2 regions of the Stutzerimonas sp. FeSN7 genome follow, and region 2 is predicted to be linked to the other one. Evidence: predicted binding sites of a transcription regulator. Region 2 holds the regulator's gene; the other holds the start of a gene.
The links. The regulator FliA, encoded in region 2, starts transcription of late flagellar genes. The targets are predictions, from matches to a motif close to CTAAAGTTTNNNNNNNNNNNGCCGNTAA.
Positions count from the first base shown of each region.

Region 1: the regulator FliA is predicted to act here: its motif matches at 1,577-1,604, upstream of P5703_RS05265 (methyl-accepting chemotaxis protein).

Region 1 is NZ_JARPMN010000001.1:1,152,599-1,155,960, forward strand. It holds gene P5703_RS05265 (methyl-accepting chemotaxis protein) at 1-1,557, opposite strand, end outside; gene P5703_RS05270 (hypothetical protein) at 1,729-1,917, shown strand; gene P5703_RS05275 (hypothetical protein) at 1,968-2,177, shown strand; gene P5703_RS05280 (LysE family translocator) at 2,263-2,850, shown strand; gene P5703_RS05285 (AraC family transcriptional regulator) at 2,847-3,362, opposite strand, start outside.
Region 2 is NZ_JARPMN010000001.1:1,525,979-1,529,340, forward strand. It holds gene flhF (flagellar biosynthesis GTPase FlhF) at 1-725, shown strand, start outside; gene fleN (flagellar synthesis regulator FleN) at 817-1,644, shown strand; gene fliA (RNA polymerase sigma factor FliA) at 1,662-2,387, shown strand; gene P5703_RS07140 (chemotaxis response regulator CheY) at 2,462-2,836, shown strand; gene P5703_RS07145 (protein phosphatase CheZ) at 2,860-3,362, shown strand, end outside.

The sequences.
Region 1 (3,362 bases), 370 kb from region 2:
GGCGAGCAGGTTGGTCTGTTCGGCGATGGCGGTGATCACCCCGACGATGCTGCCGATCTCCTGCGAGCGCTTGTCGAGGCTCTCCACCACGCGGGCGGTACCGCTCAATGCCGTGGCGATCTGCGCCAGGGCCTCGGATGCCTCGTCCATGGCGGCACGGCCGACACGGGTCTGCTCGGCATTGGCGCGCGCCACGCGCTGGGTGTCGCGCATGTTGTCGGCGATGTTCAGCGAGGTGGCGCTGAATTGCTCCACCGCACCGGCCATGCTGGTGATCTCGCCGGACTGCTGCTCCATGCCTTCATTGGCGCCGCCGGAAAGCCCGGCCAGCAGTTGCGCACGCTGGCTGACCTCACCCGAGGCGCCGCGGATACGCGACACCATGCCCGACAGCGCGTCACCCATGCGGTTGAAGCTGTCCGCCAGCTGGCCGATCTCGTCGCGGCTGTGCACGTCCAGGCGGACGCTGAGATCGCCCGCACCCAATGCCTGCGCCTGCTGCACCACGGCAGCCAGCGGCTTGAGCTTGTGCCGCAGCAGCCAGATGGTCGCGGCAACCGCGAGGATCATCGCCAGCAGGTTGCCAATGGCCAGCCGGGCGCCGATGCTCCAGGTCACGTCCTGTATCTCGGCCGCCGGCATGCTCGCCAGCACGGTCCAGGGGCCGCCTTCGAAGAGGGTCGCGACGCTGTAGATTTCCTGGTCGGCATCGCTCCAGTAGCCGCCCGTGCCGTTCTGGCTGATCAGCTCGGCTACCGTTGCAGCGGCCTGGTCGGCCTGCCGCAGATTGGCCGGCGCGACCAGCCATTGGCGTTTTTCGTCGAGCAGCGCGAGCGAGCCGGTTTCGCCGATGCGAAAGCGCGCCAGGTTGTCGAACTGGATCCGTTGTGCGTCGGTGTAGTCGAAGCCGACGAACAGCACGGCGATCACCTGGCCGGCAGGGTCCTTCACCGGCGTGTACTGAGTCATGTAGTGCCGGTCGAAGAGGAACGCGCGGCCGATGTACTGCTTTCCACTGAGTAGCAGCGGATACGCCGGGTGCTGTCGGTCCAACAGGGTGCCGATCGCGCGGCTGCCGTCCTGCTTGGTGACCGAGGTGCTGACCCGCACGAAGTCGTCGCCCGTGCGCGCGAACACGGTGGCGACACCGGCGGTCATTTCGCGGAAGTCGTCGACCACGCTGAAATCGTTGTTCAGTGGCGCGCCTTCATGCATGAGCGCTGGCGTCATGACGCCGCCGACGTCGATACGGTGGTCGGTGGCGAGCTGCAAGCCATCGCTGAAGCGCTTTTCGAACAGTCCGCTCAAGCGCTGGGTGTTCTCGCGCAGGGTGCCGTGGAAGGTCGCCAACTGATCGGCCAGCAGCCGTGCTTCGCTGGCCAGATGCTGCTCCCGGGTGTTGAGGTTGGATGCGCTCAGCGAGCGAAGCGCGAAGACGGTGCTGCCGGTGATGACCACGGCAAGAATGAGCGCAAGCGCCAAGCCGAGTTGCGAGGCGATTCGAGCACGAGGCTGCTGCAAGGGATCTCCTGACCGAGCAGAAAGGATGGAAGGCATATGCTCGATACATTCGACGCTATCGGCTTGGCGACATCGATCTTTAGACGCTGCGACGGGCGTGTTGTGTGGCCTGCACCGGCTTCGGACCACCGGTAGGCCGTGCCGCGAACGTCACGGCTTTTGCCGCCTCCAATCGATACCGAGCCACCACTGACAAGCGAGGCAGGCGTGAAAACAGACGAGCTGCAGGCGGGCGAGGAGCCCGATGTGACCATGACCGACTCCGGCGAGAAGAACCCTGGCGAGGATCCGGATTTCGACGACAAGCCGACCCGACTGGACAACCCGGACGAGCCAGAGGTGCTGTCGGACGATCCGGACATCCAGGGCATCGACGGCTCCAACCAGCCGAGCTAACGCCCCAACGACCCGCCTGTGGCGGGCCGTCCCTACGCGAGGACATATGCATGGACATCTATCAAGTCAGACCCACCACGGTGGGCTGGGAGCTGGAAGACCAGCAATCCCATGAAACCGTGCTGCGCACCCTTACCAAGGACGAGATGTACAGTGCCCTGGACGCCTTCATGGATGGCCGCACAGCGTCGGTGGAGGTCATCGGTCGCGACGGTGAGGTGGAGGAAGAGCGGCCCTATCCGGGCAGTCATCACCTGTAATGCGGCAGGGCAATTTCCTTCAATAAGGCGATCTCCCGCGCCGGGTAGCCTGCGGCCTTCCTAATCCAGGCAGGCACCGCTTCTCATGGAACTCTATCTCTCGATGGCCGCCTTCGCCCTGGCGTCCTCCATCACGCCCGGGCCAGTCAATCTGGTAGCGCTGAACTGCGGTGCGCGGTTCGGCTTGCGTGCCAGCGGCCGACACATCGCCGGCGCCACCCTCGGTTTCACGCTGCTGTTGCTGCTGATCGGACTCGGCCTGTACGAGTTGCTGGAACGCGCCCCGGTATTGCTGCGCGGCATTCAGTGGGGCGGTGTGGCCTTCCTGCTCTACATGGCCTGGCGCCTGGCCGCCGATGACGGACGACTGCAACCTCAGAGTGCCACAAGTGGCCCCTCGCTTTTGCAGGGTGCGCTGATGCAATGGCTCAACCCCAAGGCCTGGCTGGCGTCGGTGGCTGGCATGGGGCTGTTCGCGGCGAACGGTGATCTGCTGCGGATCTGGCTGTTCGCCGGCCTCTACTTCCTGATCTGCTACGCCTCCATCGCCTGCTGGGCGGGCGCCGGCGCCTTGCTTGGTCGCTATCTGCAGGAACCGGCGCGGGTTCGCTGGTTGAATCGGAGCATGGCATTGCTGCTGGCCGCCAGCGTGCTCTATCTGCTGCTGGGCTAGTGCCGTGCGGCTCTGGCGACACGGTCGCGGTACTGCCCGGGAGTCGCCGCCAGCTGGCGTTTGAAGGTGCGCTGGAAGTGCGCCTGATCGGCGAAACCCGCGGCCAGGGCCACCTCCGCCAGCTCGCGCCCCTGGCGCAGCCAGTGCTGGCTGCGCTGGATGCGGCGGTTGAGCAGATAGGCGTGCGGGGTCATGCCGTAGTGCTGCTTGAAGGCGCGGATCAGGTAGGACGGCGACAATCCGGCGGCCTGGCAGATGTCCTCCAGGCGCAGGGCCTGGGTGCAATGCTCGGCGATATAGTCGGCGGCGCGCCGCAGCTGTCGCAGCGGCTCGCTGGTCGCCCCGCGCGGCGCCGGGGCCAGCGTCTGTTGCAGCTGGGTGAAGAACTCGACCGCGAGACTCTGCTTGTGCAGCGTCTCGCCCTGCGGATCGGTCAGGCAGGCATGAAGCTGCGTCAGCGCACCGAACAGCCGCGGATCGACGCTTTGAATGGCGGCATAGGGCACGAAGCG
Region 2 (3,362 bases):
TGGTTCTGGCGCATCTGGCGCAGGCCATCAAGGTCAGCAAGAACGAGCCGCTGGAAGAGGGCGGGGTGATTGCCCTGGTCGGGCCCGCGGGCGTTGGCAAGACCACCACGCTGGCCAAGCTTGCCGCTCGCTATGTGCTGAAGTACGGCGCGCAGAGCATCGCTCTGGCGAGCATGGACAACTACCGCATCGGCGCCCAGGAGCAGCTCAAGACGCTTGGCCGCATCCTCGACGTACCGGTGCTGCAACTCGATCCGAGCGAGCCCCTGAGCAAGTCGCTGGCTTCGCTGGCGCGCAAGCGGGTGATCCTGATCGACACTGCCGGCCTGCCCGCCAGCGATCCGACGCTGCGCATGCAGCTGCAGGCGCTTTCGGACAAGGGTGTCAAATCGAAGAATTACCTGGTGCTGGCGGCAACCAGCCAGAGCCAGGTGCTCAAGGCGGCATGGCACAACTATCGTCGTTGCGGCCTGGCTGGCTGTATTCTGACCAAGTTGGATGAGGCGGGCAGCCTCGGTGATGTGCTCGGGCTCACAATCAGCCAGCACTTGCCGATAGCCTACCTCGCGGACGGCCCGCGCATTCCGGACGACCTGCATCTGCCGCGTAGCCATCAGCTGGTGAGCCGTGCGGTGAGTTTGCAATCCGGCGAGGAACCGAGCGAGGAAACCATGGCCGATATGTTCGCCGGGTTGTACAACGGTTCGTCACGGCGGGCTGGATGATGTGGCGACAGCGGTACCAGAATGAATCAGATGCGTGCCCTGCGTGCGCATCGCCGGCCGAAAGGCCCCAGCAAGGTATAGGCGTGTGAACATGGGTATGCATCCCGTACAGGTGATTGCGGTGACCGGCGGCAAGGGTGGCGTCGGCAAGACCAACGTGTCGGTCAATCTGGCGCTGGCCCTGGCCGATCTCGGTCGGCGCGTGGTGCTGCTCGACGCCGACCTCGGCTTGGCCAACGTCGACGTGCTGCTGGGTCTGACCAGCAAGCGCACCCTGGCCGATGTAATCGCCGGCGAGTGCGATCTGCGTGACGTGCTCATCCAGGGACCAGGTGGCATTCGCATCGTGCCGGCAGCGTCCGGTACCCAGAGCATGGTGCAACTGTCGTCCCTGCAGCACGCAGGGCTGATCCAGGCATTCAGCGAGATGGGCGACGAGATCGACGTGCTGATCATCGACACCGCGGCCGGTATCGGCGACTCGGTGGTCAGCTTCGTGCGCGCCGCGCAGGAGGTGCTGCTGGTGGTCACCGACGAGCCGACATCGATCACTGACGCCTATGCGCTGATCAAGCTGCTCAATCGTGACTACGGCATCAGCCGCTTCCGCGTGCTGGCCAACATGGCCCATGCGCCGCAAGAAGGTCGCAACCTGTTCGCCAAACTGACCAAGGTTACCGAACGGTTTCTCGATGTCGCATTGCAGTACGTCGGCGCCGTGCCTTACGACGAGGCCGTGCGCAAGGCGGTACAGAAACAGCGTGCGGTCTATGAAGCGTATCCGCGCTCGAAATGTGCACTAGCCTTCAAGGCGATCGCGCAGAAGGTCGATACCTGGCCGCTGCCGGCGACACCGCGGGGCCATCTCGAATTCTTCGTAGAGCGCCTCATCAGCCCCGCTTCACCCAGCCACGAATGACAGGTGCCGGATCCGCTATGTATTACAGCAAGGCTCAGGCAAAGGATGCGCAGTACCGCCTGATCGATCAGTACGCCCCGTTGGTCAAGCGAATCGCTTACCACCTGTTGGCGCGCCTGCCTGCCAGTGTGCAGGTGGACGATCTGATCCAGGCTGGAATGATCGGACTGCTGGAAGCAGCGAAGAAATACGACGCCGGCAAAGGTGCCAGTTTCGAAACCTACGCCGGTATCCGCATCCGCGGCACCATGCTCGACGAAGTTCGCAAGGGGGACTGGGCGCCGCGCTCGGTGCACCGCAACTCGCGCATGGTCAGCGAGGCGATCCGCGCCATCGAGGCGAAAACCGGGCGTGACGCTAAAGATCACGAGGTTGCGGCCGAACTTAAGCTTAGCCTCGACGAGTATTACGCCATTCTCGGCGACACGCTGGGCAGCCGCCTCTTCAGCTTTGACGATCTGCTGCAGGAAGGCGAGCACGGCGAACTGCAGGAAGACGCGAGCAGCACCCATCCGGAACCGTTTCGCGATCTGGAGGACGAGCGTTTCCAGCAGGCGCTGGCCGATGCCATCGGCAATCTGCCCGAACGCGAGAAGCTGGTGCTGTCGCTGTATTACGACGAAGAGTTGAACTTGAAGGAAATTGGTCAGGTGCTGGGAGTCAGCGAGTCGCGTGTGAGCCAGTTGCATAGCCAGTGTGCTGCGCGCTTGCGTGCACGCCTCGGCGAATGGCGCGCCAATTGACAATTGTTTGCGGTATGACGTGCTCGGTTTGCTGAGGCATTTTGGGACTTACGGAGGTCGACTTGGACAAGAACATGAAAATCCTCATCGTCGATGACTTCTCGACGATGAGACGAATCATCAAGAACCTCTTGCGTGATCTGGGGTTCACCAACACCGCCGAGGCGGACGACGGCACCACCGCACTGCCGATGCTGAAAAGCGGCAGCTTCGATTTCCTGGTCACCGACTGGAACATGCCGGGCATGAGCGGTATCGATCTGCTGCGCACAGTGCGCGCGGACGAGCGCCTCAAGCATCTGCCGGTACTGATGGTGACCGCCGAGGCGAAGCGCGATCAGATCATCGAAGCGGCCCAGGCCGGGGTCAATGGCTATGTGGTCAAACCCTTCACCGCCCAGGTGCTCAAGGAAAAGATCGAGAAGATCTTCGAGCGCGTCAACGGCTGAAGCAGTAACGCCGCGAGGGCACTATGACGCAAGCAGACCAAAGCCTGGCAGAGTTCGAAGCGACTCTGAAGGCCAACGCACCCCGCCTGATTGAAAGCCTGCAGCAAGGCCGCTTCGATGAAGCGACGCAGATGTTCAACGAGCTCAATCAGGTGCGCAACAACGGGCTCTATCAGGAAGTGGGCAAGCTCACGCGCGAGCTGCACAACGCCATCGTCAAGCTTGAGATGGATACCTGCGCCACGGGCGGCGACCCGTCACCGATCACCGATGCCACCGACCGTCTGTCCTACGTGGTGGAAATGACCGAGAAAGCCGCCAATCGCACCATGGACCTGGTCGAGGAATCGGCCCCGCTGGTGAACTATGTCAGCTACGAGGCCCAGAGCCTGACGGCCGATTGGCAGCGCTTCATGCGCCGTGACATGAATGCCGAGCAGTTCCGCGATCTGGTCAAGCGCATCGACCAGTACCTGCAGCGCAGCATGAACGATGGCAGCCAGCTTTCGCAGAATCTCAGCGAGAT